2 linked regions of the Methylosinus trichosporium OB3b genome follow. The protein of the gene in region 2 interacts with the protein of the main gene of each other region in a pairwise test. Links are inferred from orthologs where the notes say so. Each region holds a gene or a part of one and is shown on either strand. Other genes may lie near its edges. The genes, in order: rlmB and CQW49_RS04165.

Region 1 (14,903 bases), 3.2 Mb from region 2 along the record:
GCAGGCCCTCGTCCATATTGATGTCGATCACCTGCGCGCCATTGGCCACCTGATCGCGCGCGACATCGAGCGCGGCGGCGTAATCGCCATTGGTGATCAGCTTGCGGAACTTGGCCGAGCCGGTGACATTGGTGCGCTCGCCGACATTGACGAAGGGAATGTCCTTGGTGAGCGTGAAAGGCTCGAGGCCGGAAAGGCGCAGCAGCGGCTCGATCTCGGGAATGGCGCGCGGCGCGACGCCCTTCACGGCGCCGGCGATGGCGGCGATATGCGGCGGCGTGGTGCCGCAGCAGCCGCCGACCACATTGACGAGGCCGGACTTCGCAAATTCGCCGACGAGCTCGGCCATATATTCGGGACTCTCGTCATAGAGGCCGAATTCATTGGGCAGGCCGGCGTTGGGGAAGGCGCAGATGCGCGTGTCGGCGATGCGCGACACCTCGGCGATATGCTGGCGCATCTCGCGCGCGCCGAGCGCGCAATTGAAGCCGATCGAGAACGGCTTCGCGTGCTGAATAGAGTTCCAGAAGGCGGCGGCCGTCTGGCCGGAGAGCGTGCGGCCGGAGAGATCGGTGATGGTGCCCGAGATCATCACCGGAAAGCGCGTGCCGACCTTTTCGAACGCGTCCTCGACGGCATAGATCGCGGCCTTGGCGTTCAGCGTGTCGAAGATCGTCTCGATCAGCAGAATATCGGCGCCGCCCTCGATTAGGCCGAGCGCCTCCTCGTGATAAGCGGCGCGCAGATCCTCGAATGTGACGGCGCGAAAGCCGGGATTGGACACGTCGGGCGAGATCGAGGCGGTGCGATTGGTCGGGCCCATGGAGCCGGCGACGAAGCGCGGAACGCCGGTCTCGCGCGCCACCGCGTCGGCGGCCTTGCGCGCGAGACGCGCGCCTTCGAGATTGAGCTCGTAGACGATATGCTCGAGACCATAGTCTGCCTGCGCGATCGCGGTGCAGGAGAAGGTGTTGGTCTCGATGATGTCGGCGCCGGCCTCGAGATAGGCGCGATGGATCGCCTCGATCGCGTCCGGCTGCGTCAGCGTCAGCAGATCATTATTGCCGCGCAGATCCTTCGGATGGTCCTTGAATCGCTCGCCGCGGAAATCGGCCTCCGTGAATTTGTGGCGCTGGATCATCGTGCCCATGGCGCCGTCGAGGACGAGAATGCGCTCGCTCGCGGCCTGCTCCAGCGCGGCGAGAATCTTCGGTCCGTGGTTCTTGTCGAAGCTCATGCTGCGGCTTTCTCGGTAACGGGACGCACGCCCAGAAGATGACAGATCGCGAAGACGAGGTCGGCGCGATTATTGGTGTAGAAGTGAAATTCGCGCACGCCATTCTCGGCGAGGCCGAGCACCTGCTCGGCGGCGACGGCGGCGGCGATGAGACGGCGGGTGACGGGATCGTCGTCCAATCCCTCGAAGCGATCGGCGAGCCAGCCGGGCACGCTCGCGCCGGCCTTGCGCGCGAAATTGGCGGTCTGCTTGAAGTTCTGCACCGGCATGATGCCGGGCACGATCGGAATTTTTATGCCGCGTTTGCGCGCCTTGTCGAGAAAGCGGAAATAGACGTCGTTCTCGAAGAAGAATTGCGTGATGGCGCGCGTCGCGCCGGCGTCGATCTTCGAGGCGAGCGCATCGATGTCGTCGTCGATGCTGCGGCTCTCGGGATGGCCTTCGGGATAGGTGGAGACGGAGATCTCGAAATCGCCGATCTCGCGAATGCCGCGCACCAGCTCTGTCGAGCTCTGATAGCCGATGGGATGCGGCTCGAATTTCGTGCCGACGCCCGTCGGCGGATCGCCGCGCAGCGCCACGATGTGGCGCACGCCGGCGTTCCAATAGCCGCGCACGATCTCGTCGATCTCGGCGCGCGAGGCGGAGACGCAGGTCAGATGCGCGGCGGGAAGAATGTCGGTCTCGGCGACGAGCCGCGCGACGATATTATGCGTGCGCTCGCGCGTGGAGCCGCCGGCGCCATAAGTGACCGAGACGAATTTCGGCTTCAGCGGCGCGAGGCGTGCGATGGAATCCCACAATTGGATCTCCATCTCCGGCGTCTTCGGCGGGAAGAACTCATAGGAGATGTCGAAATGACCCGGAGGCCAGGAGGTGCGCGCATCGGCCATCAGGCAGTCTCATAGCTCGTTCGAGGAAGGGGGTCGGCGATAATGCGCGGATCGCGCGCCAGCCATAGCGAGACAGTGAGCTTGCCGCCGTCCTCGGCGCAGGGAGCGAGGTCTTTTTGCGACAGCACCTCGAGCCCCGCCTGCGTGAGCAGCGCGCTGATCTCCTGCGTGGCGAAGCCGAGACGGCGATGGGCGTGCGCATCGCGCAGCGCCTCCTCGCGATGCGGCGCGAAATCGACGACGAGCAGGCGTCCGCCGGGCGCGAGCGCGCGCGCCGCCTCGCGCAGCGCGCGGCCGGGATCATCGAGATAATGCAGCACCTGATGCACGATGACGAGATCGCAGCTGTTGCGCTCGATCGGCAGCGCATAGATGTCGCCCTGGCGCAGCTGCACATTGCGCGCGCCGGCCTCCTCGAGCCGGCCGCGCGCGACGGCGAGCATGGCGGAGGAGAGATCGACGCCGATCGCCTGCTCCGCCTGCGGCGCGAACAGCTCCAGCATGCGGCCGGCGCCGGCGCCGAGATCGAGCAGGCGGCGCAGCGGGGCCTCGCCCACCGCCTCGCGCATCGCGGCCTCGACTTGCGCCTCGGGCACATGCAGCGAGCGGATTTCGTCCCACTCGCTCGCATGGTCGGCGAAATAGCGGGCCGCGGCGTCGGCGCGCGCCTGCCGCACCTCGGCGAGCCGGGCGCGGTCGCCGGCGAGCACCGGATCGAGCGGATCGAGCCAGGAGACGACATTGCGGGCGATCTCGCCCTGCACATCGGCCGTGGCGAGGCGGAAGAAGGCCCAGGCGCCCTCGCGGCGACGCTCGACGAGCCCGGCCTCGACGAGAAGCTTCAGATGCCGGGAGACGCGCGGCTGCGACTGGCCGAGAATGGCGACAGCCTCGCTGACGGTGAGCTCGGTCTCGGCCAGAAGCCCGAGCAGCCGCAGCCGCGTCTCCTCGCCGGCCGCATTCAACGCGGCGAGGGCGGGCTCCAGAGGGAGAAGACGAGGCGAAGGGGTCATGGCGTGTCCGAGGCAGATATAAAGATATCTATATACGTCGCTGCGCATGGAATCAAGAGAGGGCGGAATCCTTCTCCCGCAGGGCGGGAGAAGGTGGCCCGGCGGAGCCGGGTCGGATGAGGGCGCGCACGGTTTTACCGAGTTGTCGACGCGGCGGGACCCTCATCCGACCTCGCTTCGCGAGGCCATCTTCTCCCACGAGTGGGAGAATGGATGCGCCCCTTCTTGCATTTTTCGGGAAAGGCGGCTTGTTGTCGCGCAGCCACCATCGCGACCGAGGCGATCCCATGTCCGACCCGATTCCCACCCGCAATTCGCTCTCGTTCGCGCTCTGGAGCGCCGTCACCCTCATCGGCGTCTTCGCGCTCTTCACGCTCGCGACCTCGCGTGGCGAATCGGTCAACGCCATGTGGCTCGTCACAGCGGCCATCTGCGTCTATCTCATCGCCTTCCGCTTCTATTCGCTGTTCATCGCGAACCGCGCGCTCGGGCTCGATCCCACTCGCCTCACTCCTGCGCATCGGCGCAATGACGGGCTCGATTATGTGCCGACCGACAAATATGTGCTGTTCGGCCATCATTTCGCGGCCATCGCCGGGGCCGGGCCGCTGATCGGCCCGGTGCTCGCCGCGCAAATGGGCTATCTGCCCGGCACTTTGTGGCTGCTCACCGGCGTCGTCTTCGCCGGCGCGGTGCAGGATTTCGTCGTGCTGTTCATCTCGACGCGCCGAGACGGACGCTCGCTCGGCGATCTCATCAAGACCGAGATGGGTCCGCTGCCGGGCCTCGTCGCCATGGTCGGCATTCTCACCATCATGGTGATCCTGCTCGCCGTGCTCGCGCTCATCGTCGTCAAGGCGCTGGCCGACAGCCCTTGGGGAACCTTCACCGTCTTCGCCACTCTGCCCACCGCCGTGCTGATGGGCATCTACGGCCGCTACATCCGCCCGGGGCGCGTGTTCGAAATGTCGGCGATCGGCTTCGTGCTGCTCATCGCCGGCATCGCCTATGGCCGCACTGTCGCCGAGACTCCGGCGCTCGCCGCGCTGTTCTCCTTCAAGGGCGAGGCGCTCGCCTTCATGCTGATCGCTTACGGCTTCATCGCCTCGGTGATGCCCGTGTGGCTGCTGCTCGCGCCGCGCGATTATCTCTCCACCTTTCTGAAGATCGGGACCATCGCCTCGCTCGCCATCGGCATTTTCATCGTCATGCCGGAGCTGAGAATGCCGGCGGTCAGCCGCTTCATCGACGGCACGGGGCCGGTGTTCGCCGGCAGCGTCTTCCTCTTCATCACCATCGCCTGCGGCGCCGTCTCCGGCTTTCATGCGCTCGTCTCTTCCGGCACGACGCCGAAGATGATCGGCGACGAGACGCAGATTCGCTTCATCGGCTATGGCGCGATGCTGATGGAATCCTTCGTCGCCATCATGGCGCTGGTGTCGGCGAGCGTGCTCGAGCCCGGCGTCTATTTCGCGCTCAACAGCGCGCCGGCGGTGATCGGCTCGACCGCCGATTCGGCGGCGCAGGCGATCTCCTCCTGGGGCTTTTCCATCACGCCCGAGGCGCTGACGCAGGCGGCTTCCGATGTCGGCGAGAAGAGCGTGCTCTCGCGCACCGGCGGCGCGCCGACGCTCGCGGTCGGCATGGCGAAGATATTGTCGAGCGCCCTCGGCGGTCAGGGCATGATGGCCTTCTGGTATCATTTCGCCATTTTGTTCGAGGCGCTGTTCATCCTCACCACCGTCGACGCCGGCACGCGCGTCGCGCGCTTCATGATCCAGGATCTCGTCGGAACCTTCGCGCCGCGCTTCCGCCACACGCGCGCGTGGATTCCCAATCTCGCCTCCACCGCGCTCGCGGTCGGCGGCTGGGGCTGGTTCCTGCACGCCGGCGTCGTCGATCCTCTGGGCGGCATCAACACGCTCTGGCCCTTGTTCGGCATCGCCAATCAAATGCTGGCGGCGATCGCGCTGACGCTCTGCACCGTCGTGCTGTTCCGCATGAAGCGGCAGGCCTACGCCTTCGTCGCCGCGGCGCCGGCGGCCTGGCTCTATGTCTGCACGCTGACCGCGGGTTTTGAAAAAATCTTCCATCCCGACGCCAAGATCGGCTTCCTCGCGCATGCGGCGCGCTTCTCCGCCGCCGCGGCCGAGGGCAAATTGCTGGCGCCGGCCAAGACGGCCGCGGAGATGAGCCGCATCGTGTTCAACGATTATGTGAACATCACGCTTTGCGCGATCTTCATCGCGCTGGTTCTGTCCATGCTCGGCTTCGGCCTCGTTTCGATTCGCGACGCCTTGCGCGCCAAGACCGTCACCACCAGGGAGACGACCGATGAAGTGCCGGATCTGCGCATCGCCCGGGCTTGATCTCGCGCGCCTCGCCGCAAAGCTGCGCCAGAGCGCGCAGCTGATGATCGGCCAGGGCGATTACGAGGCCTATGCGGCGCATCGGCGCGCCAATCATCCGGACGAGCCGGCGATGACGCGCGACGATTATTTCCGCGAGCGGCAGGCGAGCCGCTTCGGCGAGGGCGGCCGCAGCGCGTTTCGCTGCTGCTAGTCTCGACTCTTTGTCCAAAGAGCGAGCCAGAAGGCTCGCGGTCCAGATGCTGTGTGGACCGCGAGCCTTCAGGTTCGCTCTATTCCGTGCAAGCAACGCGCGTCGCGCTATGCGCTGAAGCACAAACGAAGGCGACGCCGAAAGCTCATATTCGCAATCACAGAGAGCGAGCGCGACCGCGCAAAGCCAGCTCTGCGGGGCGACGCCGCTCTTCGATACGAGGGACACGGCGGAACTAAGCCGCCGGCTTGCGTTGACGCGGCAGCGCGGCGCGTGCGGCGAGCAGAGACGCCGCTTCGGTGCGATTGAGCGCATAGCTCATGTAGAGAAAGCCGAGCCGTGACGGCCGCGTCTCTCTCACGCGCTCGACGAGACGCTCGGCGTCGAATGGCGCGCTCGCCGCCACCTCGCGCAGCACGTCCTGCGCCGTGCGAAAATAAAGATCGCGCTCCGCGGACGAAAGCTCGTCGAAGCGCCGCGACGCGGCGCCGAATCGTTCGAACAGGAGCCGGGCCAGCCTGTCGCCGAGGTCGATCATGTCGCTCATCCTTCGAGTCCTCGACCGCGCTTTCTACTGATCGTTTTGGGAGAAAGTGGGCAGAATCGAGCCTAGACGAGGGCAAAGTCGGCGCAAATCTCGCAATTCCACTTATGCGGAGCTGTGGAGCGCCGGAGCCGGCGCTCTTTCGTCTCGACTACGGCCGTGGCCCGCATTCAGGAACTAAAACCGCAACGCCGCGTTTGGTTCCTTTGTCGAATAGCGGAGGCGAGCATGGCCGATGCGGCTCCGGATGCGGTCCCTCATGGACGCTCCACCCAGCATGTTCCGAACATCGAGGAGGTCCACATTCTGTGGATCACCGCGGGACTTTCTTGCGACGGCGACACCGTCTCGATCACGGCGGCGAGCGAGCCGAGCATAGAGGACATTCTGCTGGGCGCCGTGCCCGGCCTGCCGAAAGTACATTTGCACAACGCCGTTCTCGCTTATGAGGTCGGGGACGACTTCATGAAATTCTTTCACAGCGCCGCGCGCGGCGAGATCGAGAATTTTCTGCTGGTCGTCGAAGGGTCCATTCCCAACGAGCATCTGAGCGGCGAAGGCTATTGGGCGGCCTTCGGCACGGATCCGGAGACGGGCGAGCCGATCAAGACCACGCAATGGATCGATCGCCTCGCCGGCAAGGCGCTCGGCGTGATCGCGGCGGGAACCTGCGCGACCTATGGCGGCGTGCATGGAATGAAAGGCAATCCCACCGGCTGCATGGGTCTTGCCGATTATCTCGGTTGGCATTTCGAATCGAAGGCCGGGCTGCCGATCATCAATGTCCCCGGCTGTCCGGTGCAGCCGGATAATTTCATGGAGACGCTGCTCTATGTGCTGCGTCAGCTCGCCGGCCTCGCGCCGATGATTCCGCTGGACGAGGAATTGCGGCCGAAATGGCTATTCGGCATGACCGTGCACCAAGGCTGCGATCGCGCCGCTTATTACGAGCAGGCCGACTTCACGCATGAATATGGCTCGCGCAAATGCCTCGTGAAGATCGGCTGCTGGGGCCCGGTCGTGCAATGCAATGTGCCCAAGCGCGGCTGGATCGCCGGCGTCGGCGGCTGCCCCAATGTCGGCGGCATCTGCATCGGCTGCACCATGCCGGGCTTTCCCGACAAGCTCATGCCGTTCATGGACGAGCCGCCCGGCGCGCGCATCTCCTCCACGCTGGTCACGCCATACGGATTCCTCATCCGCAATCTGCGTCGCCTCACCAATTCGACGCTCAGCAAAGAGCCGAAATGGCGGCACAACGAGGACGAGCGCACCACAGGCTATCATCCGGATAAGCCGGAAGAAGCGTATCCGCTTTAGGAGAACGATATGGACGAGAAAGCGCGACGTATCGACGACGAGCGGAAGTCCTCTCCCAATCTCGTCGAGATGAATTGGGATCCGATCACCCGCATCGTCGGCAGTCTCGGCATCTTCACCAAGATCGACTTCGACAACCGCACCGTCGCCGAATGCCACAGCACCTCGTCGATCTTTCGCGGCTACAGTGTGTTCCTGAAAGGCAAGGATCCGCGCGACTCGCATTTCATCACCAGCCGCATCTGTGGCATCTGCGGCGATAATCACGCGACCTGTTCCGTCTATGCGCAGAACATGGCCTATGGAATCAAGCCGCCGCCGCTCGCCGATTGGATCATCAATCTCGGCGAGGCGGCCGAATATATGTTCGATCACAATATATTTCAGGACAATCTCGTCGGCGTCGATTTCTGCGAGCAGATGGTCAAGGAGACCAATCCGAGCGTCTGGGCCAAGGCGCAATCGACGCCGGCGCCGCATGCCGCCGATCACGGCTACCGCACCATCGCCGACATCATGACGGCGCTCAACCCCTTCACCGGCGAGTTCTATCGCGAGACGCTGCATGTCTCCCGCTACACGCGCGAAATGTTCAGCCTGATGGAAGGGCGCCATGTGCATCCGTCGACGCTCTATCCCGGCGGCGTCGGCACGACGCCTTCGGTGCAGCTGTTCACCGATTATCTCGTGCGCCTCGTCAAATATGCCGAGTTCATGAAAAAATGCGTGCCGCTGCACGATGATCTGTTCGACTTTTTCTACGACGCGCTGCCGGGATATGAGGAGGTCGGCCGTCGCCGCATTCTGCTCGGCTGCTGGGGCGCGTTCCAGGATCCGGAGAAGTGCGACTATCGCTATGAGACGATGACCGATTGGGGCCGGGCCATGTTCGTGACGCCCGGCGTCATCGTCGATGGAAAGCTGGTGACGACCGATCTCGTCGACATCAATCTCAACATCCGCATCCTGCTCGGCGCGAGCTATTACGACGATTGGCAGAACCGCGAGACCTTCGTCTCGACCGATCCGCTCGGCAATCCGGTGGATCAGCGCCATCCCTGGAATCAGACGACGATACCACGGCCGCAGAAGCGCGATTTCGACGGCGGCAACTATTCCTGGGTGATGTGTCCGCGCTGGTACGACAAGCGCACGGGCGATTATCTGGCGCTCGACACCGGCGGCGGCGCGCTGGCGCGCCTGTGGGCCACCGCGCTCGCCGGGCTCGTCGATGTCGGCTATGTCAAAGCGACGGGCGACAGCGTCAAAATCTATCTGCCCAAGACCGCGTTGAAGCCCGAATGCGAGTTCGAGTGGAAGATTCCCAAATGGAGCAACGCCATCGAGCGGGATCGCGCGCGCACCTATTTCCAAGCCTATTGCGCCGCTATCGCCTATCACTTCATCGACAAGGCTCTGGCGGAGGTGCAGGCCGGGCGCACGCGCACCTGGACCGAGTTCACCGTGCCGGACGAAGCGATCGGCTGCGGCTTTCACGAGGCGGTGCGCGGCGTGCTCTCGCATCATCTCGTCATTCGCGAGGGGCGCATCGCCAATTATCACCCTTATCCGCCGACGCCCTGGAACGCGACGCCGCGCGACGATTTCGGCACGCCGGGGCCTTATGAGGATGCGGTGCAGAACACGCCCTTGTTCGAGGAGAACGGCCGCGACAAGTTCAAGGGCATCGACATCATGCGCACGGTGCGCAGCTTCGATCCGTGCCTGCCCTGCGGCGTGCATATGTATCTCGGCGGCGGCCGCACGCTCGAGCGCGTTCATTCGCCGATGTTCGGCGCGCCGCGGGAGGGATCATGAGCGATGCGCTCGCCGATTGTCTCGGCCGCATGGAACGGCTGATCGAAACGCTGGACGAGACGAGAGACGCGCAAGCTCGCGCGCTCGCGCGCGCGCTGCTCGACGCCTGCCTCGATCTGCATGGGCTGGCGCTGGCGCGCATGTTGACGCTCGCTTCCGGCGCCGAGGACGGACGTCTGCTCGCCGCCTTCGCGGCGGATCATTATGTCGCGTCGGCGCTGTTGCTGCACGGGCTGCATCCGGACGAGCCGGAGACGCGGCTGCGGCGCGCCATCTCGGGCCTGCGTGAGAAATGGGGCGCGACAATCGAGCTCATCGACGTTTCGCGCGCCATCGCCCGCGTCTCTGTGCGCCTGCCCGAGGACCAAGAGGATCGCGCCGATGCGCGGCGCGAGATCGAGCGGTCGCTGACCGAGGCGGCTCCCGATCTCGACCGCATCGTCATAGAGGAGCGCGCCACGGCGCGCAGTCTCGCGGAGTGATGCATGACTATCGGCTGGGTCTCCCGCATGCGCCGCTTCGTCGCCGATGACGGCGGCGCGGAACGTTGCGAGCTCTGCGGCGCCGCGCTGGGCGCCGTCCACCGTCATGCGATGGATCTGTCCAGCCGCCGCATGCTCTGCGCCTGCGACTCTTGCCTACGCGCGGCGGCTGCGGGCGGCCCGCTACGCGCCATCGCGCCGACGACGATCGCGCTCGGCGATTTCACGCTTCCCGACGATCTGTGGGAGCGCTTGCAGCTTCCCATCGGCCTCGCCTTTCTGCTGGAGAGCGGCGAGGAGCGTCGTCCGCTCGCCGTCTATCCGAGCCCGGCCGGCGCGATCGAATCCGTTCTGAGCGAGGACGCCTGGTCGGCGCTCGCCGCGGCCAATCCGATTCTGTTCGACATGACGCCGGACGTCGAGGCGCTGCTGATCGATCGTCGCGACGCGCGCCGCTATTTTCGCGTCTCCATCGATCGCTGCTATGCGCTCACCGGCCTCATGCGCGCGCGTTGGCAGGGGCTTTCGGGCGGCGCGGCGCTCTGGGACGAGGTCGAACGCTTCTTCGTGTCGTTGAACGAGGCGCCGCAGCGAGGAGTCCTCGCCCATGGTTGATCTTACCTTCGAGGTGAGCGGCGTCGAAGCGGAGCCTTTTTCCGTGTCGCCGTTGCTGAACTTTTCGCTGCGCATCGCCAACGCGACGCCGCGCGCGCGCATTCGCAATGTGACGCTCGGCTGCCAAATCCGCATCGAGCCCATGCGCCGCTCCTATCGCGTGGAGGAGAAGGAGCGGCTCGTCGAATTGTTCGGCGCGCCGGAGCATTGGGGGCAATCGCTGCGCAGCTTCGTCTTCGCTCATGCGAGCGTCGCCGTTCCCGCCTTCGACGAAGAGACGATCCTGCGGTTGCCGGTCGCCTGCACGCGCGACGTCGCAATCGCCAGCGCCAAATATTTCGGCGGGCTCATCGATGGCGCGGCGCCGCTCCTGTTCCTGTTCAGCGGTTCGGTGTTCTACACTGAGGAGAATGGCGCGCTGCGCGTCGAGCAGATCCCATGGTCGAAGGAGGCGTCCTTCGCTTTGCCGCTGGCGATCGTGGAGCGGCTGATGACGCGGCATTATGGCGAGGGCGATTGGATTCGTCTCGGCGCCGAGACGCTCGAGCGATTGCGTCGTTTCCAGCGGCGCGCCGCGCTGCTCGGCGAGGCGGAAGCCGTCGCGCGTCTTCTCGACGAGGCCGAGATGGAGGCGACGCGATGAACATCGACCGCGTGAAGCCGATCGCCGACGCCGTTCTCTATGAGGGCTATATTCTCTACCCCTATCGGCCGTCGGCGACGAAGAACAGAACGCGCTGGATGTTCGGCGAGCTGCATCCGCGCAGCGCGCAGCGCGCCGGCGGCGAGGCGTCGCTGATGCGTGCGGAGCTTCTGATCGAGGCGGAGGCCGGCGCCGAGGTCGAGATGGCGCTGCGGTTTTTGCAGAACCGCTGGCGCGAGATCGGCGAGATCGCGGCGCCGGTCGCCGATGTCGAGGCGATCGCATTCTATCGTCCGACGGATTCGCTCGTCATCGATGGCGAGAAATTCCTCTCCTTCGAGGAAGCGATCGAGCGGCGGGTCGATATCGAAGCGGCGAGGCTCGACGATCTCTGCAGAAAGGCGCAACGCCGGCGTTTTTCCTTCGCGGCGTCGCGCGAGATCGAGCCCATTCGCGCGCATGGCGAGATCGTCGCGGTGATCGCGCGCAGCAGCGAGGCGGTGGAAGGAGAGGTCGTTCTTTCCGCGACGCGGCTCGACGACGCGCTGTTTCGCCTGCGTGTGGAGATCGAAAATCTGTCGCCGCTGATGGACGCCGACGCGCGCGAAGATTCGCGGGCGCGCGCCTTTCTCTCGACGCATCTCATATTCGAAGCGCGCGGCGGCGCCTTCGTCTCGCTCATCGAGCCGCCCGAGCGCCATCGCGCCGCGGCGCGGGGCTGCGCCGGCGAGGGCCTATGGCCGACCCTCGTCGGCGAGCCGGGACGGCGCGACAGGATGCTGGCGTCGCCGATCATCCTCTCCGATTATCCGCAGGTCGCGCCGGAGAGCCGCAATGCATTCTTCGATGGCGCGGAGATCGACGAATTATTGACCTTGCGCGTGCGCACGCTCTCGGCTGACGAGAAGCGCGAGATGGCCGCCGCCGATCCGCGCACGCGCGACATATTGCAACGATGCGAGACGATGACGCGCGACGATCTCGGCGCGCTGCACGGGGCCTTTCGGCCGCTGGAGGAAGGCGACGAGGCGCCCTTCGCGGTCGGGGCGCGCGTGCGCATCGCGCCGAAGGCGGGCGGCGACATCATGGACATTGCGCTCGCCGGCAAGGTCGCGGTGGTCGAGGCGGTCGAGCGTGATTTCGAAGGGCGCGCGCATGTCGCGGTGACGCTCGTCGAAGATCCGGGCGCGGATCTCGGCGCCGCCGGTTTTCCCGGCCATCGCTTCTTCTTCTCGCCGCAGGAATTGCAGCCGCTGGATGGAGGCGCTTCATGACCCGCATTCTCGTCGCCGGCATCGGCAATATTTTTTGCGGCGACGACGCTTTCGGCGTCGAGGTCGCGCGTGCATTGGCGCGCAGCGACGCGCTGGGGCAAGCGGATGTCGTCGATTTCGGCATCAGCGGCATCGATCTCGCCTTCGCTTTGACCGACGGCTATGACGTCGCGATCCTCGTCGATGCGGCGCCGCGCGGTGAGGAGCCGGGGACGTTGTCGATCGTCGAGCCGCAGATCGACGCGGAGGACGAGACCATCGTCTCGGCCCATGGGCTCGATCCGGTCGCCGTGCTGCAGAGCGTCGCGCGCATCGGCGGCCACGCGCCGCGCGTCCTGCTGGTCGCCTGCGAGCCGCTGACGCTCGGCGGCGAGGAAGGCGCGATGGAGCTCAGCGCGCCGGTCGCCGCCGCGGTGGAGCCGGCGGCGCGTCTCGTCGAAACTCTGGTCGCCTCGCTGCGCGAGGCAGGTTGCACGGAAGGGAGCGTCCAATGAGCGGAGGAAGCATCTTCGGACTCGTGATCCTCGGCCTCGTGCTGCTGCTGATCGTGACGAATCTCAGGGATCTGTGGCGTTACATCAAGATGACGATGATGTGAGGGCGAATAGCGAGTAGGGAGTAGGGACTACTCGCTACTCGCTATCCCCTTCAACCGCAGCGTCGTCAGCGCGACGGCGCAGGCGTTGGAGACATTGAGGCTCTTGATCGGTCCCGGCATGTCGAGCCGTGCGAGGACGTCGCAGCGCTCGCGCGTCAGCCGGCGCAGGCCCTTGCCTTCGGCGCCGAGCACGAGGGCGATGGGGTTCTGCAAGCGCGTCTCCTCGAGCGGCGCGGGCGCCTCGGAGTCGAGGCCGACGACCAGCCGGCCGCTTTGCGACAGCTCCTGCAGCGCACGCGCGAGATTGACGACCGACACGATCAGCACATGCTCGAGCGCGCCCGAGGCGGCCTTGGCGAGCACGCCGGTGAGCTCGGGACTGTTCCGGTCGGTCATCACCAGCGCGTCGACGGCGAAGGCGGCGGCGGTGCGCAGAATGGCGCCGACATTGTGCGGATCGGTCACTTGATCGAGCACGAGCACGACGCCGCTCTTCGTCTCGATATCGGCGATCTCCGCCGCGGGCAGGGGCCGCGCCTCCAGCAACAGGCCCTGATGCACGCTCTCATCGCCGAGCCGGCTCGTGAGCGCGCGCGGGTCGACGATCTGCGGCGTGAGTCCGGCCTCGGCGGCGAGCGGGGCGATGCGCTCGGCCGCTCCTTCCGTCGCGTAGAGCGTCAGCAGCTTGCGCCGACGCGCGCGCAGCGCTTCGCGCACCGCATGGGCGCCGTAGAGCACGACGACATCGGCGGAGGGGCGGCGGAACGGCTCCGCCGGCGGCGCCTCGCGCGGCGGCAAGCGGCGGTCGTTGCGGGGACCTTTGTGCGGCGGGCGCGTCATCGCAGCACCGCCGTCTTCACCCACCAGCCGGGGTTTTGGCGGGCGATCGCCGCGGCGGCGGTCGCCGCGGCATGGGGCGTCGAGAAGATGGCGAAGCAGGTGGCGCCGGAGCCGGACATGCGCGCCAGCCGGCAGCCGCGCGCCGCCGAGAGCACGGCCAGCGCATGGACGATCACCGGCGCTTCGAGGCAGGCCGCGTCCTCCATGTCGTTGCGGCTCTTGCGCAGGGCGGCGAGCAGCAGCGCCTCTGCGTCCATGCCGGGCGTGATGGCGGGATGCGAGCCGGCGCCTGTGCGCTCGCCGGGCGCGAGCCCGAGCCGTTTGAACACTGCGGCTGTCGCCACCGGCGCGCCGGGATTGAGCAGGACCGCTGGCAGCGGCGGCAGAGAGAGCGCCGCGCCGACCGCCTCGCCGGCGCCGCGCATGAAGCGCGCGCGCGGCGTGAGGCACACCGGCACGTCCGATCCCGTGGCGCGCGCCGCTTCCATCAGCCGCGGATCGTCGGCGGAAAGGCCGTTGGCGGCGGCGAGGAGGCGCAGCGCCGCGGCGGCGTCCGAGGAGCCGCCGCCGATTCCGGCCGCGACCGGCAGATATTTGGTGAGCCGAAAAGCGCCGAGCGTGAGGCCGGGGACGCGCTCCGCGAGCCGCCGCGCCGCCCGCAGCACCAGATTATCGTCGCCGACGCCAGCCGCGGCGGCGGTCGGGCCGTCGACCGCGAGCGAAAGCTCGGGGCCGGGCGCGAGCCGCAACGCGTCGCCGCCGCCGGAAAAGGCGACGAGGCTCTCGAGCTCGTGATAGCCGTCCGCGCGGCGGCCGAGGATATGAAGCGTGAGATTGATCTTCGCGGGGGCGCGCGTCGCTAGCATCGAGCGGCTGTCCATTCCTTTTCGGCAGGCGGACGATCCGCTCCTTTCGCGTTGGTGAACAAATGGTTCGCGCGTCGTCCCTCGCAGCCATGTTAGGCGTTTTCCCGCGGCGCGACAACGGCGAACATCCGGCTAAGGCGGCGCTGGCGCGCGTGAGGAGATGTCCAGTTTAAGCGCGACGAAGCGAGCCGCCGCGAA
Region 2 (14,905 bases):
CTTCTCGCACATCTGCCGGCCGCGCGAATCGGCGCGCGTGCGATGCACCAGCATCGACAGAGCGTCCACCGGCTCGGCGTTGACGAGAATGCTCATCTTCACGAGATCGCCGGCGCGATAATCGGTGATGTGATAATCGAAGCTGGCGTAGCCCTTGGAGATCGACTTCAGGCGATCGTAGAAATCGAACACCACCTCGTTCAGCGGCAGGTCGTAGACCGCCATGGCGCGCTTGCCGACATAGTTCAGATCGGCCTGCACGCCGCGCCGATCCTGGCAGAGCTTCAGCACGGAGCCGAGATAATCGTCCGGCGTCATGATCGTCGCGCGGATCCAGGGCTCCTGAATCTCGGCGATCTTCACCACATCCGGCATGTCGGCCGGATTATGCAGCTCGATCTCGTCGCCATTGGTCAGCTTGATCTTGTAGACGACCGAGGGCGCCGTCGCGATGAGATCGAGATTGAACTCGCGATGCAGCCGCTCCTGAATGATCTCGAGATGCAGGAGCCCCAAAAATCCGCAGCGGAAGCCGAAGCCGAGCGCCGCCGAGGTCTCCATCTCATAGGAGAAGCTCGCGTCGTTGAGGCGCAGCTTGCCGATCGCCGCGCGCAAATCCTCGAACTCGGCGGCGTCGACCGGGAACAGGCCGCAGAACACGACGGGCTGCGCCGGCTTGAAGCCGGGAAGCGCGGCGTCGCACGGCTTCTTGTCCTCGGTGATGGTGTCGCCGACGCGCGTGTCGGCGACCTGCTTGATCTGCGCGGTGATGAAGCCGACCTCGCCCGGGCCCAGCGAGGCGACATCGAGCATCTTCGGCTTGAACACGCCGATCTTGTCGATCTCATAATGGGCGCTGGTTCCCATCATCAGAATCTTCTGGCCCTTGCGCATGCGCCCGTCGATGACGCGCACCAGCACCACGACACCGAGATAGGCATCATACCAGCTGTCGACCAGCATCGCCTTCAGCGGCGCGTCCTCGTCGCCCTGGGGCGGCGGCAGGCGGGTGACGATCGCCTCCAGCACGTCGGGAATGCCGATGCCGGTCTTGGCGGAGATCAGCACGGCGTCGGCGGCGTCGAGGCCGATGACGTCCTCGATCTGTTGCCGGATGCGGTCGGGCTCGGCCGCCGGCAGATCGATCTTGTTCAGCACCGGCACGATCTCGTGACCGGCGTCGAGCGCCTGATAGACATTGGCGAGCGTCTGCGCCTCGACGCCCTGGCTGGCGTCGACGACCAGCAGCGAGCCCTCGCAGGCCTTCAGCGAGCGCGACACCTCATAGGCGAAATCGACATGGCCGGGCGTGTCCATCAGGTTGAGGACGTAATCCTTGCCGTCCTTGGCCTTATAGTCGAGCCGCACGGTCTGCGCCTTGATGGTGATGCCGCGCTCGCGCTCGATATCCATCGAATCGAGCACCTGCTCCACCATGTCGCGCGCGGCGACGGTCCCCGTCGCCTGGATCAGACGATCGGCGAGCGTGGACTTGCCATGGTCGATATGCGCGACAATGGAGAAATTGCGGATATTGTCGATCTTGCGCGTCGTCATGGCGGCGGGATAGCAGCGCGGGGCAGGGAAGGGAAGCGGCGATTTGACAGCGGCGACGGCGCTCTGGTCTTCTGTGGCGCGTCTTCCGCATGTGAGAGCCGCTGCGATGATCCCGTTCCGACTCCTGCTCGCCGCGCTGCCGCTCGCGGGCCCCGTCCATGCGCAGAGCTTCGATTGCGCCGCTGCGCGGACAATGGTCGAGCGGCTGGTCTGCGCGGACCGCCGTCTCGGCGCGCTGGACGCGGAGCTCGGCGCCGCGGTGAAGGCGTCGCTGGCCGCCGATCCGGCGAAACGCGCCGAGCGCCTCGCCGAAGCGCGCCGATGGATCATCGAGCGCGACCGCCTGTGTCCGCCGCCGGCCCGAGAGCCGGTCGGCGAAGCGAAGGCGCAGGCGGTCGCTTGCCTCGCCGCCGCCTATCAGGCGCGGCTCGCCGCGCTGCGGGCGCCGCCTGCGGATGATTCGAAAACCGCGGCCTGCCGGACGCTCGGCGAGCGCTATCGCGCCGTCCTCGCGTCGGATCCCGGCGCGCCGTTCCGGACGTCCTTCTATGCGGCGAGCCCGCTGGCGGTGCTGAGCGCGACGCAGGGCTCCGGCGTCACGATCGCCTCGCCGGTCGCCGAGCTCGGCCAATATTCACGGCGCGCCTTCACCGATTGGTCGAAGGCCCAGCCGCAGCCCTTCACTGTCACGGAGCCGGTGCTGAAGGCGCTGGACGAGCTGAGCGCATTCGGTCTGCGCATCGAGCGCCTGCCCGGCCATAATTTTTATTCGGCCGGCGTGATCGAGGGCACTGCGGCCTGCTACTCGACGGTCTATTTCATCGTCGAAGGCGCTCGCGCGCACCTCGCCGTGGGGCCCGCGAGCTGGGAAGGGGAGGGCGGGGCCGGCTGCGGCGTCTCCCGATCCTTCGGATCGATCGACGGCGCGCCCGCAGCCTTCGAAGAATCGCATGACTACACGCCCTCCCTGATCTCCGCCGTGAGCGTCACCCCCTGGCGTGACGCAGCTTTCGGTGAGACCTGCTCCGTCGATCTGCGATTTGCGCCGCGCTTCACGGCGGCCTCTCAATATAATGATTGGGACGTCCATTGCGATGGGGCGGATTGTGAGCGGCTGCGCGGCGCCGCCCTCGCTCTGGTCGAAGCGGCGCAGGCTGATCCGCTCGGCGCGCGCGCAAGGGCGCTCGCGCGATTGACGGCGGGGCAAATATTGGAGTTCTCCCGCGCGGAGGCGGTGAACGGGCCGCCCGCGGAGGCGCTCAGTCCCGCGGAGGCCGCCGAGCCGTCCAGTTATACGGATAATGCGCCGCTGCTGCTGCCGCTCGTCGACGAGGGCCGAGTCTATCTGGCGGCGCTCGGCCATTTCACGGTCGGGTGGCGCGTTTTTGCGGACTGGCGCGTCGGCCTGAAGCAAATCGATAAAGACGCCCTCACCGAACGGGCCGTCTTTGCGATCGGCATGACGAAGGGCGAGCTGCGCAGCGTCGAGACGAGGTGAGCTCTTTCGTTCGAGGAAGAGCCATCATCACGAACGCAGCGAAGCGATCCAGAGGCCGGCGGCCCTGGATGGCTTCAGTGCGCTTCTCTTAACGACGGCCCCGCTCGAGGCGCGGGGGTCAGCCCTTGTTCTGCAGCGCTCCCTTGGCCTTGCCATAGAGCTCCAGCGCATGGGGCTTGGCGAAGGCGTAGGCCGCGGCCAGACGCGGAGCGAGCCAGACAGAGACGTCGCGGGTGGTCTTCACCGTGACGCAGCCCGCCTTGGTGAGAAACGCGACCGTACGGTCGAACTTCTCGAGATGCGGGCTGTCGGCCGGTATCTTCGAGCGCAGCCAGGCGACGAGGGCCTTGGTCTTCTCGCTCGCCAGATCGGCGAAGACGACGGCGGGATCGGGCTTCGGCGCGCTCGCCAGCATGTCGTTCAGCCGCGCGATCTCCTGCGCGGCGGCGGCGAGCTCGTCGGCGCGCCGGTCACGCTCGGCGAGGGCGGTCTCGCGCTGCGCGGCGGCGGCGTCGCGCTCGCTCCGCAGGCTGTCGCGCTGCCCGGAGACCGAGGCGATCTCGGCGCGCGCGGTCTCGAGGTCCTTGGTGAGGGCTCCGACCTTGGCGACGAGCTTCGTCTTGTCGGCCGCGAGGCGATCGCGATCGGCTGTGATTTCCTTCACCTGCGACTCGAGGCCAGCCACGTCGGCTCCGCCCGTCGTCTCGTCGACGACGGGGGCGGAAGTCTCATCGGACAGGTTCATCTCCTACCTCTCTTCGTGGCCTAGAGACGCATCTGTCGCAGACCATAGGAATTTTCACGATTCGGCAAAAGCGGAATTTTTTGCTTCTGCTCGGACAGAGGCGCCGCCCGCTCTCAGCGCGGGGCGAGCAGGGGCGTCACGCCCTCTGTGTCGATATAGACGACGCCGTCCTCGACCTTGACTGGATATTGGGCGAGCGCGCTTTCCTGCGGCTGGACGGGATCGCCGGTGTGCAGGTTCCAGGTCCAGGCGTGGAGCGGGCAGGTCAGAACCTCGCCGTCGAACTCCGCCTCCTCGAGCGGGTAGTTGGTGTGCGGGCAGACCCCCTGAAAGGCGCGGATTTCGCCGCCGAGCGGCCAGGCCAGGATGATCACATGCGAATCTGCGATGACGAGGCGCATGCCGCCTTCGAAGATCGTGTCATCCTTGCACACTCTCTGGAACATGTCGGACCCTCCGGATCGGCGCGTCGGCCGCGATCGTTTCGTCGCAGCCTCTAGCAAAAGCAGCGCCGCCGCGGCGAGGCCGCATTGATTTCCCGGCGCGACCAGCGCATTCTCGGGGTGTGAGCGAATATCCCGTCACATTCTGCATCGTCGTCACGACGATCGACAGCGAGGCCGGCGCCAAGGAGCTCGCGCGGGCGGCATTGGCGGCGCGGCTCGCCGCCTGCGTGCAGATCGCCCCGATCCGCAGCCTCTATGAGTGGAACGGCGAGCTTCGTGACGAGCCGGAGCTGTTGGTGCAGATGAAGGCGCGTGTCGAGGATTTCGGCGCGCTCGTCGCCGCGATTCGCGCCTCTCACCCTTATGAGGTTCCGGAAATTCTGCGCCTCGACATCGCCGCCGGCGACGCCGATTATCTCGATTGGGCGGCCAAGGCGACCGCGCGCGATCGCGACGCCTGATCGTCGCTCGAAAAAGCGCGCCTTCAGGCTCGCACTTTCTTACGCGTCACTGAAAATCGTCAGCCGCTGCGCCGCAGCGCGCGGCCGTTCGAGGCCGGGTCGGGCGAGAGGCTCGCCAGCGCCTGTCCGCGCAGCTGCTCGGCCTCGCTCCGCGCCACTTTGGCGTCGGCGCGCGCCGCGCGTGCGGCGCGGCGATAGCGTCCATGCGCGACCCAGGAGGAGAGGCCGCCCGCCAGCACGCCGAGCCCGATCGCCGCGAGCACGATGAGATAGAGCGGCGCCTCGAATGAGGGGCCGGTCGCGTCGCCGCCGGGCAGGGGATCGAGAAACACCCGCACCGGCGCGCGATTGGCCATCGCGAAGAACAGGAACAGCAGCGCGAGCGGCGCGAAGACGATGATGCGTAGAACCGATTTCATCTCACCCACCCGTTGCGCGCCGCATGACGGCCAAGTCGTCTTGTGTCGAGCGTCGTCCCGGCGGCTCAGCCGTTGCTCGTTTCGTTCAGCCGCTCGCGCATTTCCTTGCCGGTCTTGAAGAAGGGCACGGATTTCTCTTCTACCGAGACCTGCTCGCCGGTGCGGGGATTGCGGCCGGTGCGCGCCTCCCGCCGCTTGACCGAGAAGGCGCCGAAGCCGCGCAGCTCGACCCGGTCGCCGCGCGCGAGCGCCAGGGCGATCTCGTCGAGAATCGTGGTGACGATCGTCTCGACGTCGCGTTGATAGAGGTGCCCGTTACGGGAAGCGATACGTTGGATCAATTCGGACTTGATCATGGGATGTTCCAGATTGACTGACGCGCCGCATCCGTCCTCAGTCGGGAGTGGGAGCCTGCCAAATCGCGACAACACCGTCAAGCAGGCCGCGCTCCGCGACCGTGCCGACGCGCTGCAGCGCCTGCGCCAGCGCGTCGAGCCCGAGCGCTGCGGCGACGCCGGCGGCCGAATCGACGAGGCCGAATCTCTCGATCGCGTTCTTCTTCTTCCAGTCGACGACCGGCAGGCGCTTGGCCACGCCCTTCTCCGTCTCCAGCCATTCGATCGCCTCGCGCTCGCCGCCGATGAGGTCGACGAGCTTCAGCGGCAGGCCCTGGCGGGCGGTGAAGACACGGCCGTCGGTGACCTTGGCGAGCTCGGAATCGTCGAGCTTGCGCCGCTCCTTCACCAGCCCCTTGAACCAATCGTAGGAATCGGCGACGAGCGCCGCTATGGCCGCGCGCGCCTCCTCGCTGGTCGGCTCGAAGCCGTTGGGCGCGGCCTTCAACGGCGAGGACTTCACCGTCTCCATCTGCACGCCGACATTGTCGAGCAGCTTGCCGACATTGGGGAATTGAAACAGCACGCCGATCGAGCCGACGAGCGAATTGCCATGCGCGACGATCTCGTCGGCGGCAATAGCGGCGATATAGCCGCCCGAGGCGGCGAGCGTGCCGACGACGGCGACGACCGGCTTCTTCGCCGCGAGCCGGCGCAATTCGTCGTGCAGCCGCTCGGCGCCGGTGGTGGTGCCGCCGGGGCTGTCGATCGCCAGCAGCACGGCGCTCGCCTTCGCATCCTCCCCGATCGATTTCACGAGGTCGAGCGTCTCCTTGTCGCCGGTGATGATGCCGCTGACGGAGAGCCGCGCGATATGAGGAGAGAGCTTGGCCGCCGGCCCGAGGGCGCCGTCGCCATAACGGGCGAAGAGGGCGAGCGCCGCGGCGGTCGCGCCGCCGATGGCGAGAATGCGCCAGAGCGAGAGCTTGCGCCGCAGGCGGCGGCGATCGATCAGATAATCATGCGGAAGCGACATGCCGAACCTTGAGAGAGTGCGAGCGCGCCGCACTCTATCCTGTTTCGCATCGCCTGTGAATCGCATACGTGAGGGCGCGGGAGCCTGTCTGCTGCGTCTCGACAGCGAGCTTGAAGGCTCGCGCTCCAGGGGCGGGGAGTGGACCGCGAGCCTTCAGGCTCGCTCTTCACGCCGTTCGGCTCGCGAGCTCTTCATCACATCTTGTTGCAGCTGGACGAGGCCGGCAGCATCGCCAGATCGGTCATCTCGCCGGTGAGGACGAAGTCGCCGTAATCGAGCTTCAGCGCGCGCGAGACGCCATTCTCATAGAGGTCGAAGGACAGCACATAGACCGGCTGCTCGTCGCGCTTGCCCGGCTCGAAATAGGAGATCGCCACCGGCCAGCGGCGCAGCCCCTCGAGCGGCTTGATCTGCGCGGCCTTCTCGCTGACCGCGCCGCTCGTCGGCTTGCCGATCACGGCGAGCGTGTCGAACACTTTCTCGCCGTCGCCGGAGCCGTCATAGACCTTGGCCTCGAGAATCGACTCGCCGGCGCTCGCCGCTCCGAGAATGTGGCGCAGATGCTCGGTGGGGAACAGCGCGCCGCCGTCGAGCGCCAGCGAGGATTGCTTCGGCTTGGCGAGATCGACCGACATGGACGCGCCGCCGGTCTTCTTCGCCTTGCCGTCGATGTCCTCGGAGGGGACATTGTCGAGCCGCGTCTCGATGCGGAAGCGGAAATCCTTGCCGTCGCCGCCCTCGAATGTGGCGGAGCGCATGTCGGAGAGGCGGGCGGGGCCTTCGGAGGGCTGCAGCTCGGTGATCTGGCGGAAATTCTGAACATAGCCTTCGCAGGCGGAGCCGGAGAAGTCGAAGGCGATGCGGCCGCGCGCCGAGGCGGGGGCCTTGCCGCCCGAGGCCTGGCCGAGCGTGAGATCATAGACGGCGCGATGCGGCGCGAGCTGCGCCGGCGAGACGACCGCCGCCGCCGCGGACTCCGCCAGCGCCGCGCCGGGGGCGATGATCGAGGCGCAGCCGATGATCGCGCCGAGGATGCGTGCTGGGGTCATCGGGGGTCGTTCTCCCTTGCTCGAAATATTGGTGCGTTCGTTCGCGCGGTGCGAAAGCGCAGCTTGCGGATAGAACGACGACCCTAGGGCGCCGTCGAGGGCGCGCGCTATTCTTGGTAAACGGCGCGCCGCCGGACGCCGGCCTGTCGAGGCGTCGTCGTTCTGTCATCGATTGCCTCCCGACCTTGACCAAATTACGGTCGGGGCCGAGCGAAGGCAAATTTTGCCAGTTGAGAGGACCATCATGACATCGCAATCGACCCCTGCGGCGCGGCTCGAGGCGCTCGGGCTCACGCTTCCGACCCCGGCGGCGCCGGTCGCCAATTATGTGCCTTGGACGCGCGCGGGAAATCTCGTTTTCGTCTCGGGCCAGCTGCCGATCGGCGCCGGCGGCGCCATCGATGCGGCGCATAAGGGCAAGCTCGGCGCCGGCGTCGCGCTCGAGGCCGGGCAGGGCGCGGCGAGGATCGCGGCGCTCAATGTGCTGGCGCAGGCGGCCGCGGCCGCGGGCGGCGATCTTTCCAAGCTGCGCTGCCTGCGCCTCGGCGGCTTCATCAACAGCGCCGGCGATTTCGGCCAGCTGCCGCAAGTGCTGAACGGCGCCTCGGATCTCGTCGCGACCGTGCTCGGCGAGAACGGACGCCATGCGCGCTTCGCCGTCGGCGTCGCGCAGCTGCCGCTCGACGCGGCGGTGGAGGTGGACGCGACCTTCGAGGTTCTGGGGTGAACCGACGATCCTCTGCGCTGCTCTCGCAGAAAAGGGCGCGTCCCTCTCCCAAAGGGAGAGGGTGGCCGCGAAGCGGCCGGGTGAGGGGTATCCCTCTCGCCGATTTTCACCCGGCGTTCCCCTCATCCGACCCGGCTGCGCCGGGCCACCTTCTCCCTATGGGAGAAGGACTCGCGCTCCATCATGACTGGTCTTTTTTCGGCTGTGCAGGCGGCTAGCCATGCGCGATCCCTTTTTCTGGCTGGTCGAGCGACCGATCGCACATCGCGGGCTGCATGACGCCGCGCAGGGAATCATCGAGAACTCCCTCTCGGCGACGCGCGCCGCGGTCTGCGCCGGCTATGCGATCGAATGCGACGTTCAGGCGACCGCGGACGCCGAGGTCGTCGTGTTCCACGACGAGACGCTGGAGCGCTTGACCGACGGCGTCGGGCGTCTCGACGCGCTCGGCCTCGCCGATCTCCAGCGCCTCACGCTGCGCGGCGCGCGCGAGCAGATTCCGACCTTGCGCGAATTGCTCGCGGCGATCGGGGGAGCGGTTCCGCTCGTCATCGAGATCAAGAGCCGCTTCGACGGCAGTCTCGCGCTCGCGCGCAGCGTCGCCGAGATCGTCGCCGATTATCGCGGGCTGGTCGCGATCGAGAGCTTCGATCCCGATCCGATCGCCGAGCTGCGGACGAGCGGCGCGGGATTCGGCCTCTTCGGCGTCGCGCTCGGCATGGTGGCCGAGGCGTCCTATGACGGCGCGGATTGGAGCTTCCTTTCCGCGGCGCAGCGGCGCGAGCTCGCGCAATTCGCCCATGCTGCGCGCACGCGCCCGGATTTTCTCTCCTGGAGCGTCGCCGATCTCCCGCATGAGATCCCGCGCCTTTGTCGCGCGTCGGGGCTTCCGGTCACGGTCTGGACCGTGCGCTCGGCGGCGCAGGCGAAGGCGGCGCTCGCCTTCGCCGATCAGATCGTGTTCGAGGGGTTTTCGCCGGCGAGCGGCGGCGCGTCATAAAATCATCGTCGTTTTCGAAATAGCATCGACGGAATTTTTAGTGATCGGAGCATGCGATGATTATCGAGTCGCGTTTCGACGACGCCGAATTGCGTTCGGAGCTCAAATCCGGCCGGGCCGACGCCCGCCCGTCCGCGGACCCCGCCAAAATGGTCGATCAGCTCGTGCATCGCATGCGCGCTGGCGCCGGCGCGGATTTCGACGCTTATGAAGCGCTGCTCGGCATGAACGATCTCGTCGAGATCAATTATCTCGAGCGCGGGCTGATGGCGGCGCGCGCGGTCTGCCGCATCAGCGCGCCGGCGCTGGTCGGCGACGGCAATGAATGGGGCACCGGATTTCTGATCGGCCCGCGCCTGCTTCTGACCAATAATCATGTGCTGCCGACGCCGGAGGACGCGCTGCGGGCGACGATCGAGTTCGGCTATGAGCTGGACGGCTCGGGCCGACTGAAGCACAGCACGCGATTCGTGTTGACGCCGCAGGACGGCTTCGTCACCAGTCCGCGAGACCGCCTCGACTACACGATCGTCGCCGTCGCCGAGCGCGGCGACGACGGAACCGCGCTCGCGGATCTCGGCTTTCTGCGGCTCGACGCGCGCACCGGCAAGATCGACGTCGGCGATTTCGTCACCATCATCCAGCACCCGGACGCGCGCACCAAGCGCATTTCCCTGCGCGAGAACAAGGTCGTCAAATATGGCGACGAGCGCAACGCCGCACTCGACGATTTCCTCTGGTATTCCTCCGACACCGCGCCCGGCTCCTCCGGCGCGCCCGTCTGCACCGACGCCTGGCAGGTGGTCTGCCTTCATCACGCCGGCGTGCCCTCTCGCAGCATAGTGGACGGAGTCGAGCATTGGGCGCTCGTCGACGGCGATGTGGCTCCGGCCGCCGCCGCGCGGCGCCTGCCCGCCGACAAGATTCGCTGGGTCGCCAATGAGGGCGTGCGCGTCTCCAAGCTTCTCGCCGATATCGAGCAGCAGGTGAAGGCGACGCCGGCGCTCGGTGCGCCGCTCATCGCCGCGCTCGTCGCCGACGCGTCCGGCATGAAGCCTTTCGCTGGAACGCAGCCGTTCCAGAGCCTCGTCGGTCCGCCCATTTTCGGCGCGCCGGCGATCATCGCCGCGCCGACGCTCGCGTTCGAAACCGCGAGCGCGCCGCGTCGCCGAACCCATCCGGCGAATTATTTCGACGACCGCAAGGGCTATGATCCGGAGTTTCTCGGGCCGACCGTGCCGCTGCCGGCGCTCGGCCCGAACGCGTTGCGCTTTGGAACGCCGGCGAAAGTCGCCGGCGCGAGCGACGACGTGCTGCGCTATCGGCATTTTTCCGTCGTGCTCAACGGCGCGGTCGAGCGCCGCCTCGCCTTCTTCACCGCCGTCAATATCGACGGCGCGAGATGGCTCAACCTCGAACGAGGTAACGACGCTTGGTTCTACGATCCGCGCATACCGGAGGACTTGCAGATCGGCGACGAGCTCTACGGAAACGAGCCGGGGCCGCGAAACAATTATTTCGATCGCGGCCATCTGGTGCGCCGGCTCGATCCCGTCTGGGGCGACATTCGCGAGGCCAAGCAGGCGAATGACGACACGTTTCACTGGACCAATTGCTCGCCGCAATATTTCGGATTCAATCAGGGCGCCGATCTCTGGCAGGGGCTCGAGAATTTCATTCTCTACAACACCGACGAGGAGGATGTGCGCGCCAGCGTCTTCACCGGACCTTTGTTTCGCTCCGACGACGAGGAGCATCGCGGCGTGCTGATTCCGCAATTCTTCTGGAAGGTCGTCGCGGTGGTCGACCGCCGCGGCCAGCTCTATGCGAGCGGCTATCTCGTGAGCCAGCAGGACTATGCGCTCGACATTCCGTTCGAGCGGCTGCCGGTCGGCCCCAACAGCACGGAGCCCGGACAGAATTTCCAGGTCTCCGTCGCCAAGATCGAGGCCGAGACGGGGCTCGTCTTTCCGGACGCGGTGCGGCAGGCCGATGTCTTCAACGGACCCATGGCGGGGCGGCGCCTGCGCACGCTCGCCGATGTGCAGCATCCGAGGCGCTGAATTTCTTCAACGCCTCGGCGTCGACGATCAGGGCGTCGCGGTGGAATCGGGCGCGGCCGACACATGCGCCGCCAGCGCGTCGCGCAGCGCCTGCTCCTTGTTGTGGTCCAGCGAGGTCTTGAGCACGACGCCGCCCGTTCCCTTGACCGCCTCCAGCACCTTGTCGGTGGTCAGCTTGCGGATCAGCACGAACAGCGCGGCGTTGCCGGGCTGCAGCGTCTCCGACAATTGCTTCATGAAATCGTCGTTGATGCCATAATCGGTGAGCGCGCCGCTGAGCGCGCCGGCGCCGGCGCCGATCGCCGCGCCGAGCAGCGGATTGAGGAAGATGAGCCCGATCAGCGCGCCCCAGAAGGTGCCGCTGACGGCGCCCGCCGCCGTGGTGTTGAGCAGCTGGTTCAGCTTGATCTTGCCGTTCTGCTCCTTCACCGCGATCACGGCGTCGGTGATCTCGATCACATATTCCTTCTGCAGATCGAACAGGCGCTGACGAATATCCTCGGCCTTGGCCTCGGTCGGATAGACGATGACGACGAGATCAGACATGAAAGTCTCCTTTTGCGGGGAAGACGCGCGCACGCATCGAAGCGCATGCACATGTCGCCCGAACGACGCCGCGGCGGGAAGCGCGCGGAATGTCGCGGGGGGATGCGCCGGTTTCGTTCGGCCGCCGCCGCAGGTCTAAGATTGCGTCGCGGTGAGCCTTCGCCAAGCCGCCGGGAGATGATTTATGATGTCGTCGGCGATGAGGCCAGGGCCGAAGTCCTCGGCCGCGGCGGCGTGCATCCAGACGGCGCAGCTCGCGGCGGCGAAAGGCTCCATGCCCTGCGCCAGCAGGCCGGCGACAATTCCCGTCAGAACGTCGCCCGAGCCGGCGGTGGCGAGCCAGGGCGTGGCGTGGGGCAGGATCGAGGCGCGCCCGTCCGGCGCGGCGACCACAGTGTCCGGCCCTTTGAACACGATCACCGCGCCGACCTCGCGCGCCGCGTCGCGGGTACGCTCGAGCTTGGAGATCGGAGCGCCGGACAGGGTCCTCTCCCAGCGTTGGCCGTGGAAGAGGCGCGCGAACTCGCCGCCATGCGGCGTCAGCACCACCGGGCCGGGCGCGTTCGCGATCGCCTCTTTCAACCGCTCGGGCGCGAGGGCGAAGCTGGTCAGCACATCGGCGTCGAGCACCGCCGCGCGGGGCTCGGGCGAGGGGGCGAGCGCCGCCTCGACGAGCGCGCAGCAATCCTCGCCGACGCCGAGCGCCGGGCCGAGCGCGACCACATTCTTGCGTCTGTCCTCGAGCAGAGCGGAGAGGCCGGCCGGACCGTCGGCGACGCGCAGCATCACCGAGGTGAGGGCCGGCGCATTGACGGCGACGGCGTCCTGCGGCGTGGCCAGAGTGACGAGCCCGGCGCCGGCCCGGAGCGCCGCCGTCGCCGCGAGCCGCGCCGCGCCGGTGTGCGAGGCGCCGCCCGACACCACCACCGCATGGCCGCGCGCATATTTATGCCCCTCGACGCTCGGCAGGCGCAGCGCGGCGCCCCAGGCGTCCGGCTCGTTGACGAAAGTCTGCGGCGCGATCTGCTGCAGCACGGTCGAGCGAATGCCGATATGGGCGCAGGAGATGGCTCCGCAGCGCAGCCGCCCCGGCAATAGCAGATGACCGCATTTGAGACGAAAGAAGGTGACCGTCGAATCGGCCTGCACGGCGACGCCGCGAATCGCGCCGCTGGTGCCGTCGACGCCGGAGGGAATGTCGACGGCGATGATCTTCTGCCGGGTCTCGGCGCGCCAGGCGTTGAGCCGCTCGATCAGCACGGCGGCGGGACCGTCGATATCGCGGGCGAGGCCGGTGCCGAACAGAGCGTCGATGACGAGATCGACGCCGGTGAAGTCGCAGCTCGTCGCATCCTCGACGCGGCCGTCCCAGGTCGAGGCCGCCTCGCGCGCGTCGCCGCGCAGCGATTCGGGCGGAACCAGCGCGGCGACGCGCACCTTGAAGCGCTGGCTGCGCAGCATGCGCGCAGCGACATAGCCGTCGCCGCCATTATTGCCCGGCCCGCACAGCACCAACACGCGGCGCCCGGCGGTCTTCACCAGAAAGGCGGTGGCGGCGGCGGCGATGGCGGCGGCGGCCTTCTCCATCAGCGCCATGCCGGCGACGCCGCTCTCTATGGTGAGGCGGTCCGCCCGCGCCATCTGCGCGGTGGTGAGGAGCTCGGGCGGGTAGGGGCCGTGCGGCATGGCGGGATGGTGGCGGAAGGCGCATCTCTCCGCAACGCCCTTTCGCGAAATAAGGCGAATTTGCCGCGCAGGGCGCGAGTGTGGAATATGTGGAGCGGCCCCTCGAACCAAAGACGGAACCTCCGCCTATGCTCTCGGCCGTCATACTGGCCTTCGACGCAGCTCCCGCCGGCGCCCGTGACGGCGCGGCGCGCGAGGGCATCGTGCGCACGCTGGCCTCGCTGGTCGAGGCCTGCGTCGCCGGCCTCGTCGCCGACGCGATTCTGGTCGGGCCGCCCGATTCGGGGCTCGGAGTCATCGCGGACGAAGCCGGCTGCGGACTCGTCGAGGCGGTCGACGCGCGCTCGGGCCTCGCCCGCGCTCTGCCTGGCTTGCGCTATCCGGACGTTCTGGCGCTGCGCGCCGGCCATGCGCCAGAGCGCGGCTTCGTCGACGAATTGCGCGACGTCCATGAGCTCGGCGACCGGGCGCTGGCGCATGTGCTGCGCGCGGCCCCGCATTCGCTGCTGACGCGTCTCGTCCCGCGCTTCTGCGAACCCGTGGGCCTCATCGCGCCGCGCGCGGCTTTCGGCGCGGCGGGAGATCTCGCAGTGCTGGCGAAGAAGCTGCGCGCGGGGGAGATGACGACGCGGGCGAGAAGGACGATTTGAGCGCTCGTTTCGAAAGGATCATGATCGAATGCCGCTCATTTCTCTCGATATCCCACGGCCCGCCATCGTGAGCGGCTCCAGCGGCGGCATCGGGCGCGCCATCGCGCTCGCAATCGCCGAACTCGGCTGTCCGGTCGTCGCGCACTACGGCAAGAGCGCCGAGGCCGCCGGCGAGACCGTTCAGCAGATCGCCCGGGCTGGCGGGCGCGCGATTGCGGTGCGCGCCGATCTCACCAACGTCGCCGACGCCGAGCGCCTCGTCGAGAAATCGCGTCGCGCTTTCGGCCGGATCGGCGTGCTCGTCAACAACGCCGGCGTCGCGACGCGCCGGGACGTGTGCGCCAATACGGTCGACGACTTCGACGGGGCCATCTCGGCGAATGCTCGCTCCGCCTTTCTGCTGACGCAGCTCGTGCTGCCCGACATGCGCGAATTGGGATGGGGCCGGTTGATCTTTCTGTCGTCGATCGCAGCCCGGACCGGCGGGGTGATCTCCACCCCCTACGCCGGCTCGAAAGCCATGGTCGAGGGCATGATGCATCACTACGCCGCTCATGCGGCGCCATTCGGCGTCACCGCCAACGCCATCGCGCCCGCCTTCATCGCAACCGACATGATCGCCGGAAGCGCGCTGCCGCCGCACATGCCGATCCGACGCTATGGGTCGCCGGAGGAGGTGGCGATGGT

The links.
Region 1: the proteins of CQW49_RS04165 (region 2) and rlmB interact in binary tests that used the Escherichia coli proteins (3 or more experiments, as listed by UniProt). The link is inferred for Methylosinus trichosporium OB3b from one-to-one orthologs.

The regions. Positions count from the first base shown.
Region 1 is NZ_CP023737.1:4,037,537-4,052,439, forward strand. The notes cover bases 11,934-14,903. They hold rlmB (23S rRNA (guanosine(2251)-2'-O)-methyltransferase RlmB), read right to left. Parts: upstream 13,840-14,903; coding sequence 13,027-13,839; downstream 11,934-13,026. Other genes in these bases: CQW49_RS19170 (hypothetical protein), read left to right, coding at 11,934-12,401; CQW49_RS19175 (hydrogenase maturation protease), read left to right, coding at 12,398-12,895; CQW49_RS19185 (4-(cytidine 5'-diphospho)-2-C-methyl-D-erythritol kinase), read right to left, coding at 13,836-14,705. Outside these bases: metH (methionine synthase), read right to left, coding at 1-1,237; metF (methylenetetrahydrofolate reductase [NAD(P)H]), read right to left, coding at 1,234-2,130; CQW49_RS19125 (ArsR/SmtB family transcription factor), read right to left, coding at 2,130-3,143; CQW49_RS19130 (carbon starvation CstA family protein), read left to right, coding at 3,431-5,512; CQW49_RS19135 (YbdD/YjiX family protein), read left to right, coding at 5,478-5,705; CQW49_RS19140 (hypothetical protein), read right to left, coding at 5,941-6,243; CQW49_RS19145 (NADH-quinone oxidoreductase subunit B family protein), read left to right, coding at 6,478-7,569; CQW49_RS19150 (nickel-dependent hydrogenase large subunit), read left to right, coding at 7,579-9,387; CQW49_RS19155 (hypothetical protein), read left to right, coding at 9,384-9,869; CQW49_RS19160 (DUF5947 family protein), read left to right, coding at 9,873-10,484; CQW49_RS19165 (DUF6084 family protein), read left to right, coding at 10,477-11,127; more of CQW49_RS19170, read left to right, coding at 11,124-11,933. UniProt on the Escherichia coli protein: Specifically methylates the ribose of guanosine 2251 in 23S rRNA.
Region 2 is NZ_CP023737.1:867,134-882,038, reverse strand. Bases 11,294-14,265 are described here. They hold CQW49_RS04165 (bifunctional ADP-dependent NAD(P)H-hydrate dehydratase/NAD(P)H-hydrate epimerase), read right to left. Parts: upstream 13,569-14,265; coding sequence 12,018-13,568; downstream 11,294-12,017. Other genes in these bases: CQW49_RS04155 (SDR family NAD(P)-dependent oxidoreductase), read left to right, coding at 14,247-14,265; CQW49_RS04160 (hypothetical protein), read left to right, coding at 13,697-14,218; CQW49_RS04170 (DUF1269 domain-containing protein), read right to left, coding at 11,364-11,882; CQW49_RS04175 (DNA/RNA non-specific endonuclease), read left to right, coding at 11,294-11,336. In the rest of the region: lepA (translation elongation factor 4), read right to left, coding at 1-1,557; CQW49_RS04225 (lysozyme inhibitor LprI family protein), read left to right, coding at 1,601-3,055; CQW49_RS04220 (hypothetical protein), read right to left, coding at 3,174-3,800; CQW49_RS04215 (monooxygenase system ferredoxin subunit), read right to left, coding at 3,914-4,246; divalent-cation tolerance protein CutA, read left to right, coding at 4,366-4,707; CQW49_RS04205 (lipopolysaccharide assembly protein LapA domain-containing protein), read right to left, coding at 4,767-5,126; ihfB (integration host factor subunit beta), read right to left, coding at 5,192-5,482; signal peptide peptidase SppA, read right to left, coding at 5,520-6,497; CQW49_RS04190 (cell envelope integrity EipB family protein), read right to left, coding at 6,692-7,546; CQW49_RS04185 (RidA family protein), read left to right, coding at 7,791-8,273; CQW49_RS04180 (glycerophosphodiester phosphodiesterase family protein), read left to right, coding at 8,494-9,273; more of CQW49_RS04175, read left to right, coding at 9,330-11,293; more of CQW49_RS04155, read left to right, coding at 14,266-14,905. UniProt on the Escherichia coli protein: Bifunctional enzyme that catalyzes the epimerization of the S- and R-forms of NAD(P)HX and the dehydration of the S-form of NAD(P)HX at the expense of ADP, which is converted to AMP.